DNA from 3 places in the Vibrio sp. M260121 genome. Region 1 is predicted to be linked to each of the others. Evidence: predicted binding sites of a transcription regulator. Region 1 holds the regulator's gene; each other region holds the start of a gene.
The links. Region 1 encodes MetJ, which represses methionine synthesis genes. Its sites were predicted from a motif close to TTAGACNTNTANANGTCTAA; they were not measured.
Positions count from the first base shown of each region.

Region 2: metK (methionine adenosyltransferase) is a predicted target of MetJ. The motif match lies at 1,836-1,855, and genes of this name have one in related genera.
Region 3: metE (5-methyltetrahydropteroyltriglutamate--homocysteine S-methyltransferase) is a predicted target of MetJ. The motif match lies at 2,141-2,160, and genes of this name have one in related genera.

Region 1 is NZ_JATABF010000060.1:1,330-5,620, forward strand. Features, by position in the region: gene QTO06_RS23180 (bacterioferritin-associated ferredoxin) at 192-380, shown strand; gene bfr (bacterioferritin) at 455-931, shown strand; gene QTO06_RS23190 (malic enzyme-like NAD(P)-binding protein) at 1,141-2,418, shown strand; gene metJ (met regulon transcriptional regulator MetJ) at 2,529-2,849, opposite strand; gene QTO06_RS23200 (O-succinylhomoserine (thiol)-lyase) at 3,079-4,239, shown strand; gene QTO06_RS23205 (bifunctional aspartate kinase/homoserine dehydrogenase II) at 4,256-4,291, shown strand, end outside.
Region 2 is NZ_JATABF010000002.1:204,791-209,081, reverse strand. Features, by position in the region: gene QTO06_RS02600 (DUF2189 domain-containing protein) at 1-319, opposite strand, end outside; gene metK (methionine adenosyltransferase) at 603-1,757, opposite strand; gene tkt (transketolase) at 2,127-4,136, shown strand; gene QTO06_RS02585 (methyl-accepting chemotaxis protein) at 4,262-4,291, opposite strand, start outside.
Region 3 is NZ_JATABF010000001.1:242,430-246,720, forward strand. Features, by position in the region: gene QTO06_RS01080 (hypothetical protein) at 47-757, shown strand; gene QTO06_RS01085 (DUF4250 domain-containing protein) at 942-1,142, shown strand; gene metR (HTH-type transcriptional regulator MetR) at 1,165-2,076, opposite strand; gene metE (5-methyltetrahydropteroyltriglutamate--homocysteine S-methyltransferase) at 2,341-4,291, shown strand, end outside.

The DNA.
Region 1 (4,291 bases):
GTTTTTTAAAAACATGATCTTAGCTCTGCTCGATTTTCTCTTCTTTTTAGCTATCCGCTAAGTCACTGAAAAATGCCAAAGCGGTCCAGACCGTTATAACAAAACGTTCTGTAATTCATCTTAATACAACTGGTAACAAGAGTGATTCCTGTTTATATTTCATTCCAAAGTGAAATTTAAAGGTTTTGAATATGTACGTTTGTCTTTGCCATGGTGTCTCTGACAAGAAGATTAGGAAGTTGGCGATAGATGAAGGCGTATCAGACATCAAAGGGATCAAACGATGCACAGCGTTGGGCAGTCAGTGCGGTAAGTGCATCAAGCAAGCTAAAGAAATTTTAGCGGAAACAGAATACTTAATACTGAAACAAGCTAGCTAATTATTCGCTAAGCCTTTTTGACACCTTCTCATTTGCTTCTACATTTAAATGAAGCCAAAGAGGAGGGCTTTGTCATGAAAGGCGATCCAATCATAATCCAACATCTCAATAAAGTGCTCGGCAACGAGCTCGTCGCTATCAATCAATATTTCCTGCACGCTCGTATGTACAAAGACTGGGGTTTAAAGCACCTCGCTGACAAGGAGTACCACGAGTCGATCGATGAAATGAAGCACGCTGACCACCTGATCGAACGTATCTTGTTTTTGGAAGGTCTGCCTAACTTACAAGATCTTGGTAAGTTGATGATTGGGGAAGATACCAAAGAAATGATCGAATGTGATTTGAAGCTCGAAATGGCAGCCATCCCAGATCTAAAAGATGCCATCGCTTATGCGGAAGATATTCGTGATTATGTTTCGCGTGACCTTTTTCAAGATATTCTTGAGGACGAAGAAGAACATGTTGATTGGCTTGAGACGCAATTGGGCTTGATCGAAATGTCTGGTATCGAAAATTACTTACAAGCGCAGTACGTCGACGAAGAGTAGGATTATATTTCGCTGTTTTCTCGTCGAAAGAAAGTGATTAAAAGTGCACCTGATCTGTCTATCAGGTGCTAATCGCAGATATCTGGTCTTATCTCTTACATTATTACCTTTTTTAAGGATATCGCTCGCAATCTTACCTATGAAGATTGACTTCTATCCTTTAGAATTTATTCCCCCTTACCGAAAAAATAACAAAAGAGAAACGATCCATGTCTGAAGACAATCGCCAAGAAGTCACCCCAGAAGAAGAACGCCGCCAACAAGCATTGGACTACCATGCGTACCCAACCCCAGGAAAAATTGCAGTAGAACTGACTAAGCCAGCAGAGACAGCAAATGATCTTGCATTGGCATACAGCCCTGGTGTTGCAGAGCCTGTACGTGAAATCGCGCAGAACGCTGATAACGTGTACAAGTACACGGCGAAAGGCAATATGGTTGCGGTTATTTCTAACGGCACGGCGATTCTTGGTCTTGGTAACCTTGGACCACTAGCATCTAAACCAGTAATGGAAGGTAAAGCGCTGTTGTTCAAACGCTTTGCTGGTCTAGATTCAATTGATATCGAAGTAAAACACCGCACGATCGACGAATTTGTCGACACAGTAGCCAACATTGCTGACACTTTCGGTGGTATTAACCTAGAAGATATCAAGGCACCAGATTGTTTTGAGATTGAAAAGCGTCTTATCGAACGCTGTGACGTACCTGTATTCCACGATGACCAACACGGTACTGCAATCGTAACCGCTGCGGGTATGTTGAACGCAATCGAGCTGCAAGGTAAGAAGCTAGAAGAATCAACCATCGTTTGTCTTGGTGCGGGGGCTGCGGCCGTGGCATGTATGGAGCTGTTGATCAAATGTGGCGCAATGCGTGAGAAGATCTACATGCTGGATCGTAAAGGGGTGATCCATACACGTCGTGACGACCTAAACGAATACAAACAGTTATTCGCAAACAACACAGATAAGCGTACGCTAGAAGACGTGATTGAAGGTGCGGACCTGTTCTTGGGTGTATCAGGTCCAAACTTACTACCTGCAGAAGCATTGAAGCTGATGGCAGATAAACCTGTTGTGTTCGCATGTTCAAACCCAGATCCAGAAATCAAACCAGAATTGGCTCATGAAGTGCGTGATGACTTGATCATGGGCACTGGTCGTAGCGACTACCCGAACCAAGTAAACAACGTTCTGTGTTTCCCATTCATCTTCCGTGGTGCATTGGATGTTCGTGCGAGTGAAATTAATGATGAAATGAAGCTTGCGGCAGTCGATGCGATTCGTGAATTGGCAAAAGAGCCAGTACCAGAAGCTGTATTGAAGGCAGCTGGCGTAGACAAGCTAGAGTTTGGCTCTGATTACATCATTCCAAAACCAATGGATCCACGTCTACTACCACGCGTAGCAAAAGCGGTTGCTCAAGCTGCGGTTAATTCAGGTGTAGCGCGTATTGAGATGCCAGAAAACTACATGGCGGAGTAAGCCAAAGTCATTTCTGACAGCAAAGAAAAGGGACGCGATGGCGTCCCTTTTTAGTTTGGTCTGAAACTGTCCCCGGTGCAGCTTCATCGTGTTGACGAATTTGTAAGCAATTATTCTTCGTCAAACGCTTCGAATTCGATGCCCATTGCCGTCATCAGCGCTTTCGCTTCTGTAGGAATATCATCTGGGCGGTCTTTACGAAGGTCTTCATCAGTTGGCAGTGGTTGACCTGTGTAAGCGTGTAGGAACGCTTCACATAGTAGTTCACTGTTAGTCGCATGGCGTAAGTTGTTGATCTGGCGGCGAGTTCGCTCATCAGTCAGCACTTTTAAAACTTTTAGCGGGATAGAGACGGTAATCTTTTTTACTTGTTCGCTTTTTTTACCGTGCTCAGCATACGGGCTAATGTATTCGCCATTCCAGTCAGCCATTGCGCACCTTCATTAATGTAATAAGTTAGAAAAATAAATATAGGTGCTGATTTTAGCTGCATTTACCGCCATAAGCAAAGACATATAGACGTCTAGAAGTGTTGACGTCTTATTTTTAGACAAGTAAAGTGAGGTTAATAGTTAGGGAAGCGTATTAATCAATTGAACAATACAAGCTAGATATAGCGCATTCCCATTTAGATGTCACCACCCGTGAAAGGATACACTCATGAGCACCCGTAAGCCTGCAACCATTGCTGTACGCACTGGTATCGAGTCAGACAGTCAATACCACGCTGTTGTACCACCAATCTACCTTTCGACTAACTATGGCTTCCCAGCGTTTGGTGAAGTCCCACAATATGATTACACCCGTTCTGGTAACCCTAACCGAGGTTTGCTCGAGCAAGCGTTGTATGAGCTTGAATCAGGCAAAGGTGCGGTTGTCACTAACTGCGGTACATCAGCGCTAAACCTTTGGGTATCGGCATTTCTTGGTCCTGATGACTTAATTGTTGCGCCACACGATTGTTACGGCGGTACTTATCGTCTTTTCAATACTCGTGCGAACAAGGGTGATTTTAAAGTGCAGTTTGTTGACCAGTCGGATCAGCAAGCGTTGGATGCGGCGATTGCGAAAAAGCCAAAGCTTATCTTGCTAGAAACACCATCAAACCCACTCGTACGCGTTGTTGATATTGCGGCTGTGTGTGAGAAAGCAAAACAAGTCGGCGCTTTAGTCGCAGTGGACAATACCTTTTTGACACCTGTGTACCAAAAGCCTTTGGAGCTTGGTGCGGACTTTGTTATCCACTCAACAACGAAATACATTAATGGTCACTCTGACGTGATCGGTGGTGTGGTGATCACCAAGAGCGAAGAGCATGCCGAAGAATTAGCATGGTGGGGTAACTGCATTGGCGCTACGGGTACGCCATTCGACAGCTACATGACACTTCGAGGAATTCGTACGTTGGGTGCACGAATGCGAGTTCACGAAGAAAGCTCTCAGCAAGTGTTAGCGTATTTGCAAACGCAATCTTTGGTGGCGAAGATCTATCATCCAAGTTTGCCAGAGCATCCAGGTCATGACATCGCGAAGAAGCAACAGTCGGGCTTTGGTTCTATGCTGAGCTTTGAGTTTGCTGGCTCATTTGATCAGCTAAAAGTGTTTGTTAAAGAACTTGAGCTCTTTTCTCTTGCAGAATCGCTAGGTGGCGTAGAAAGCTTGATTTGCCACCCAGCTTCAATGACGCATCGTGCGATGGGTGAAGAAGCACTGGCTGAAGCAGGTGTCTCTCAACAGTTACTGCGTTTATCTGTTGGCTTAGAAGATGCGCAAGATCTGATTGCCGATCTTGAACAAGCATTCGCGAAAGCAGCACAGTAATTGGGAGAGGAAGGTCATGAGTGTACAACGTCAGCTGCATAAATTTGGCGGC
Region 2 (4,291 bases), on a different contig from region 1:
CTCTTTCCCAGCTTGCGTCATATAAGCCAAGTGCTAGAAATGGACCGATCAGCATGTAAACAATCAAGCTTGGCATCACGACGAGATGCGTGCCTTGCCACTGAACCAGAAGCACAATACCAATCGCAGCAGCCATAAAACAGATGCCGTAAAAGGCACTGATGAGTGGCATGCGGACAAAGTCATGAAGACCCAACGCGAGCCAATGGAATGGTGCCGATATGCTAACGGTATTGCATGGAATGGTTCTGGCGTATTCATTATCTGGAACTTCCTTTCGTTTACCCTGGAAGTCAGACGGGTTCACGGTACGAGGCATAACTCCTCCTTGATTTATTCCCACGGTGGCACCTAGGCCATATAAAGATGTTTGGCTGACGTTTTTCATGACTTTTTTAGCCACGTGAGCCTGCATCATAGTTCTTTACGTTATATACATCGAAAAGTGCATTTAACATTATGTTAACTATTGGCGGAGATGGGGCAATTTACAAATAATTGCTGAATTTTTGTTCAAGGAAAGAGTGAGAAGGCTGAGAGGGGGGCAGAAACAAAAGCCCTCGCCAGAGGCGAGGGCTTTATCGATTCTTTGCGTGGCTTGATTACTTGATGCCAGCGAAATCGCGTAGGATAGCTGCTTTATCTGTAGCTTCCCATGGGAACTCTTCGCGACCGAAGTGACCGTATGCTGCTGTCTGCTTGTAGATAGGTTGAAGCAGGTTAAGCATTTCTTGTAGGCCGTATGGACGTAGGTCGAAGTTTTGACGAACCGCTTCAATGATGATTTCGTGTGATACTTTCTCAGTACCGAACGTTTCAACCATGATAGACGTTGGATCAGCAACACCGATAGCGTATGAAAGTTGGATTTCACAACGGTCAGCCATGCCAGCTGCAACGATGTTTTTCGCTACGTAACGTGCTGCGTAAGCCGCGCTGCGGTCTACTTTCGATGGATCTTTACCAGAGAATGCACCACCACCGTGACGAGCTGCGCCGCCGTAAGTATCTACGATGATTTTACGACCAGTTAGACCACAGTCACCCATTGGGCCACCGATAACGAAACGACCGGTTGGGTTGATGAAGAAGTTAGTGTCTTTAGTGATCCACTCTGAAGGTAGTACTGGCTTGATGATCTCTTCCATTACTGCTTCACGTAGATCAGGTGTTGTTACTGAATCACAGTGTTGAGTTGAAAGAACAACAGCATCGATACCAACAATCTTACCTTGGTCGTATTGGAACGTTACTTGAGATTTCGCATCTGGGCGAAGGAAGTCTAGTTTACCGCTCTTACGAACTTCAGCTTGTTTCTTAACAAGTAGGTGAGAGTAAGTAATTGGAGCTGGCATTAGAATTTCAGTTTCGTTCGTTGCGTAACCAAACATGATGCCTTGGTCGCCTGCGCCTTGCTCTTTAGGATCAGCTTTATCAACACCTTGGTTGATGTCTGGAGACTGCTTACCGATGGTGTTTAGAACTGCACACGAGTTCGCATCAAAGCCCATGTCAGAGTGAACGTAGCCGATTTCACGAACTGTTTCACGAGTGATTTCTTCGATATCAACCCATGCAGAAGTCGTTACTTCACCGCCAACCATAACCATGCCGGTTTTAACGTAAGTTTCACAAGCAACACGTGCTTTTGGGTCTTGCTCAAGAATAGCATCAAGAACTGCGTCAGAGATTTGGTCTGCGATTTTATCTGGATGACCTTCTGATACCGACTCAGAAGTGAACAGGTGCTTAGCCATGATAGCTCCAATCTTAAGGTTTACTCATGGCTAACTAACGCAGCTTGCCACGAAAAATACAATACAGTTTGTAGGTGTTTCTACATCTAGACGTCTATTTTAATTTCCCACAGTCGAATTACAAGCTCTTTTTCGATTTGAATTCGCCTAGCTTATTTCCCAATCGTTTGCTTTTGATGGGGTGAATTTCTAATAAATTACCTATTAAGTGCGAAAAGATTGAGTTAAAACCGCAAAAATGGTGAGTAAAACGTTTGCAGTCGGATTTTGGCTTTGAGAGAATGTTGTCCGCACTTTTTTATGCCCAGTTTACTCGGTTAATGTGCCCACATTCCTTTATCAATTCGCTTAATGCACTCAGGAGCAGACATGTCTTCTCGTAACGTTCTTTCAAACAAAGAGCTCGCAAATGCAATCCGCGCTCTTAGCATGGATGGTGTTCAACAAGCTAACTCTGGCCACCCAGGCGCACCTATGGGTATGGCTGATATCGCTGAAGTTCTTTGGCGTTCTCACCTAAACCACAACCCAGCTAACCCAGAGTGGGCTGACCGCGACCGTTTCGTACTGTCTAACGGTCACGGCTCTATGCTGATTTACTCTCTACTGCACCTGAGCGGTTACGAGCTATCTATCGACGATCTTAAGAACTTCCGTCAGCTTCACTCTAAGACTCCTGGTCACCCAGAGTACGGCTACGCACCTGGTATCGAGACTACAACGGGTCCTCTAGGTCAAGGCATCACTAACGCTGTTGGTATGGCGATGGCTGAGAAAGCACTAGCGGCTCAGTTCAACAAAGAAGGCCACGACATCGTTGACCACTTCACTTACGTGTTTATGGGCGATGGCTGTCTGATGGAAGGTATCTCGCACGAGGCATGTTCTCTTGCTGGTACGCTAGGTCTTGGCAAACTGATCGCATTCTGGGATGACAACGGCATCTCTATCGATGGTCACGTTGAAGGTTGGTTCTCTGACGACACGCCTAAGCGTTTTGAATCTTACGGCTGGCACGTAATCCCTGCTGTAGATGGTCACGACTCTGAAGCGATTAACGCAGCAATCATCGCTGCGAAAGCAGATCCACGCCCTACACTTATCTGTACTAAAACTATCATCGGTTTTGGTTCACCAAACAAATCTGGTTCACACGACTGTCACGGTGCACCACTAGGTGCTGAAGAAATCGCAGCAGCGCGTGAATTCCTAGGTTGGGAACACCCAGCATTTGAAATCCCTGCGGACGTATACGCTGAGTGGGATGCTAAAGCGGCAGGTTCTGAGAAAGAAGCGGCTTGGAACGCGAAGTTCGAAGCATATGCAGCGGCTTACCCTGCAGAAGCAGCAGAGCTTAAGCGTCGTCTAAATGGCGAACTTCCTGCGCAGTGGGAAGAGAAAGCAAATCAAATCATTGCAGACCTTCAAGCAAACCCTGCGAACATCGCATCACGCAAAGCATCTCAAAACGCACTAGAAGCGTTTGGTCAAATGCTTCCAGAATTCATGGGCGGCTCTGCTGACCTAGCGCCTTCTAACCTAACTATGTGGTCTGGTTCTAAGTCTCTAGAAGCGAACGACTTCTCTGGTAACTACATCCACTACGGTGTACGTGAATTCGGTATGACAGCGATCATGAACGGTATCGCACTACACGGCGGTTTTGTTCCTTACGGTGCAACATTCCTAATGTTTATGGAATACGCTCGTAACGCTATGCGTATGGCTGCTCTGATGAAAGTTCAGAACATCCAAGTTTACACGCATGACTCTATCGGTCTTGGTGAAGATGGTCCAACTCACCAACCAGTTGAGCAAATCGCGTCTCTACGTCTGACTCCAAACATGAGCACATGGCGTCCATGTGACCAAGTTGAGTCTGCAGTTGCATGGAAACTGGCGATTGAACGTAAAGATGCACCATCTGCACTTATCTTCTCTCGTCAAAACCTTGCACAACAAGAGCGTACGGCTGAGCAAGTAGCGGACATCGCGAAAGGTGCTTACATCCTGAAAGACAGTGATGGCAAGCCTGAGCTAATCCTAATTGCAACTGGTTCTGAAGTTGAACTAGCAGTGAAAGCGGCTGAGCAACTAACCGCTGAAGGTAAGAAAGTGCGCGTTGTTTCAATGCCATCAACAGATGCATTCGACAAGCAAGACGCAGCTTACCGTGAGTCAGTACTGCCATCAGACGTAACGGCACGTATCGCTGTAGAAGCGGGCATTGCTGACTTCTGGTACAAGTACGTTGGCTTCGACGGTCGCATCATCGGTATGACAACATTCGGTGAATCTGCACCAGCTGACCAACTGTTCGAAATGTTTGGTTTCACTGTAGAAAACGTAGTGAACACAGCAAAAGAACTGCTAGCTTAATCGCTTAGAATTATCAGTTTTCTCTATTGCGAATTTGAAAACTGAAAAGCCCCGCTCTCTGTAGCGGGGCTTTATTTTATCTGTTCATTTTGAACGACGATTCAACGATCTAGTTCTAGTTCGTATCACTTCTCTTCAAACTGATTCGCAAGTCG
Region 3 (4,291 bases), on a different contig from region 1:
TGTGCTAGTCTGCTACTAGGCGATTTGCTATTATCGCCACCCCAAAATGACTTTTGAGTTTGCATTCAACATGATTCAACAACTGCTGTTAACTTTTCCTCCAATGCTGTTTGGCGCGCAAGCGCTGTTGACTTTGCTTTTGATTAAAGGCGATATCTGTCCGGGTCAACGTGGTCGTCTGCATAAGATGTTGCCATCAATTGGTATTCTTTGGTTGGCAGTGGCTTCGCTACGTATTGAAGCGTTTATGGTCGTGTTCGCGATCTTCTATTTCTACTCTCAAGTTCAAACTAAAAAGACTCGTGAAAAAGGTCCGCTATGGGCGCTGCACCTCGCTAACGGTTTGGCGTTTGCTTATGTGAGCATTCAAGTGTTCGAGCAACCGCACTGGGCTGCTTCAGCTTCGATGGCGCTGATGATCTTCTTCTTAGGTGCGGCATTTGCTCAACTGCTTCTGGTTATCGCACGCAGCCGCCTGCAAGCTTTCCACCGTATTTTGCCTGTGACTGGCGTGGTTTCTGGTATGTTGCTGGTCGTAATGACCTTGTTCTCGGCGTATCAATTGGATGAAGCGACGCTAAACTCAGTGACGCAACACATCTTGGCGTCATTGGCGATGCTGATTATGGCCATTGTCGTTTGGTGCTGGCATATCTTTACTCACAAGGCGCCGAATAAAGTTCAATTGGCGGCGGCGCTATTACTGGCTCTTGCTTCAATGACCAGCCTTCAAGGTCTATTTTTGCTTGGCGCATAAGCCTAAGTGACCTTACATCCTCTCAGAATTCTGCTTAATGAGCTCGGGATTTAGACCGAGCTCACTTTCAAATCATCCGATTAAGTCTACGCTTTAGATATAGCCTCTATTCGTTTAGAGTGCGCCAAGACGCATGTGCTCAACAGAATTGAGGTCGAATACCTTGTCTTAGAGGAGTGTCGCTATGGACTTAAGCAATGTTAGTAACTGGGACAGCATTATTTTGCTGGGTATCGTTAATGAAAAGCTGCGCTTAGAGTGCGACAGCTTTGAAGAGCTCGTTTGCATGTACGAAATGGATGTGGAATCGCTAGTGGGCAAGCTTGATATGCTTGGCTATCAATACGACCCACTCACTAATCAATTCAAATCTTACGAACGTTAAATTCGTCTCGCTTTCCGAATTTTTAAGCCATCTTGATACCGTCAAGGTGGCTTTTGCATTGTTGGCGCGCGGTTGCAAAGAAGGCTTGTAAATAACGCTTATCTTTTTCTGAGTTTCGTGTCGCAGCAAACAAGCGGCGCCATAATCCATCACCAAACGGTTTACTGGTGATGAGTCCTTGACGCGAAAACTCCGAAATAGCCCAGTTAGGCAACGCCGCGACGCCCAATCCTGCTGACACCATTTGTACGAGCATTAGCGTGTTATCTGCTTGCTTCCATTTCGCTGGCTCTATACCTGCCGGCTGTAAGAAGTGTTTCACTACATCCAATCTTTGTTTCTGAACTGGATACGAAAGCATGGTTTGATCGGCAAGATCTTCGGGTTCAATGATCTCTTTATTGGCAAGGGGATGGCTGGTGGACGTGATCAAGCGCATTTCGAAATCGAACAGCGGTTCATAGTGCACTTCAGAGCGTGGCTGAATGTCGGAAGTGATCACTAAATCAAGTTCTCCGGCGAGTAATGCAGGTAGAGGCTCAAAGCCAAAACCGGACGAGAAGTCGAGCGTGACGCTCGGCCAAGTGATCTGATACTCCTTAAGCGCAGGCATTAACCACTGAAAGCAAGAGTGACATTCGATTGCCATGTGCAAGCGGCCATTCACATCTTCTTTAAGACTCGCGAGCTCGTTCTCGGCTCTGGCAAGCTTTGGCAAAACGTCATCGGCCAGTCGAAGCAAGATTTCACCTTCAGATGTAAATTTCACTGGGCGAGTTTTACGCAAGAATAGCTGACCGCCAATACGAGACTCGAGATCTTTGATTTGGTGAGAAAGGGCTGATTGCGTCAGATGCAAAGCTGTCGCTGTCGCTGTGAGTGACCCTGTATCTCGTAACGAGGTGAGGGTACGTAAGTGTTTCAACTCTATCATGAATCCCATTCATCCTTATGTATCTGCCATGAGCTTTATTAACTTACCGATAAAAAATGGATATGTAAACGTCTAGACGTCCATTTGTTTTGATTGAGTGCGAGTGAGATCCCTCACTATGAATTTATTTAATAAACAAGTTGAATAATTGGATGTTGTTCAATTCGCTTGTCAGAGAGATAGTTTTAGCCATCCAGACATCTTGGTGAGTTTCATACTCGATGCTCTGACTCAAACATCAGACACTGAATAAGGAATACGGACATGGCGACGACAACGCATATTCTTGGCTACCCACGCATTGGTGAAAAACGCGAACTCAAATTTGCTCAGGAGAAATACTGGCGAGGAGAAATAGATCAAAACGAACTCAAACAAGTTGGTGCTGCATTACGTGAGAAGAACTGGAACACGCAAACGGAAGCGGGTTTAACCTTCGCTACTGCTGGTGACTTTGCTTGGTACGATCATGTGCTTACGACCACTTTGTTGCTTGGGCATGTACCAAAGCGTCACGCCAATGGGTTTCCAGATCTAGACACGCTATTCAAAGTCGGCCGTGGGCAGTCTCAAGCTGGCTGTGATTGCAAAGGAGCGGCTGCCTCTGATATGACGAAGTGGTTCAATACGAATTATCACTACATTGTTCCTGAATTCAGTAAGGACGACTCATTTGAAGTCAGTTGGCCGCAATTGTTTGAGGAAGTGAACGATGCGATTAAAGCAGGACATAAAGTGAAGCCAGTTCTGCTTGGGCCATTAAGTTACCTGTATTTGGGCAAAGAAGTGGAAGAGGGCTTTGACCGCCTAACGCTATTGCCGAGAATTTTGACTGCGTATCAAGCCATTCTCTCTAAGCTGGCAAGTTTGGGTGTCGAGTGGGTGCAGATTGATGAACCTATTCTTTCACTTGAACTTGAAGACAAATGGGCTGACGCATTCAAGCTCGGATATCAGGTGATTCGCAGTGATGTGAAAGTTTTACTGACGACCTATTTTGATTCTGTTAATGATACGCTGAATAAGATTATTGAGCTGCCAGTGGATGGCCTGCATGTTGATTTGTCTGCATCACCAGAGCAACTGGATGAAGTTGTCGCTAAGTTGCCAGAGGATTGGATATTGTCTGCGGGTGTGGTGAATGGACGTAATGTGTGGCGTACTGACTTAAGCAAACAGTTGGAACGTTTACAGCCCGTTAAAGATAAAATTGGCGACCGATTATGGGTTGCGAGCTCTTGCTCACTGCTACACAGCCCAGTCGACCTCGATCTCGAACCTTCTTTGAGTGAGGAAGTGAAAAGTTGGTTTGCTTTTGCGAAGCAAAAAGTGACGGAAGTGGTGCTACTTGGGCGTGCGCTAGATGGTGACCCAAACGCCATTCTCGCTTGCGATACTTACAGCCAGCCAATTAAGGATCGTAAAACGGCCACTCATGTGAACAAACCTCAGGTACAGGCACGTTTGAATAGCATTACCGCGTCACTCGGTGAGCGCAGTGCACCGTATGTTGAGCGTGCTGCCCACCAAGCTGAAGTGCTTAATTTGCCACTACTTCCGACGACGACCATTGGCTCCTTCCCTCAAACAGGAGAAATCCGTGTTCAGCGCAGCGCGTATCGCACTGGTAAGCTTTCAGAAGCTGAGTATCGCCAAGCGTTAAAAGGTCATATTGCTGATGCGGTAAAACGCCAAGAAGCGCTCGACCTCGATGTTTTGGTGCATGGCGAAGCAGAGCGTAACGATATGGTGGAATACTTTGCCGAAAACTTGGCTGGCTTCCAAACCACAAAGTTTGGCTGGGTACAAAGCTACGGCTCTCGTTGTGTGAAACCAGCGATTGTTGTGGCAGATATTGAACGCGAAAAGCCGATCACGATTGAATGGTCTACCTACGCGCAGTCATTAACCAGCAAGCAGATGAAAGGCATGCTCACAGGTCCGGTGACGATACTATGTTGGACATTCCCGCGAGAAGATATCACCCGTAAGGAAATTGCAGACCAACTAGCGCTTGTTTTACGTGATGAAGTGTCCGACCTACAAGACGCAGGCATCAATATTATCCAGATTGATGAACCTGCAATACGTGAAGGTCTACCTTTGAAGAAGCGCGACCACAAAGCGTATCTGCAATGGGCAGTTGATGCGTTTAAGATCTCTGCGGCAAGTGCGAAACCGGAAACGCAAATTCACACCCACATGTGTTATAGCG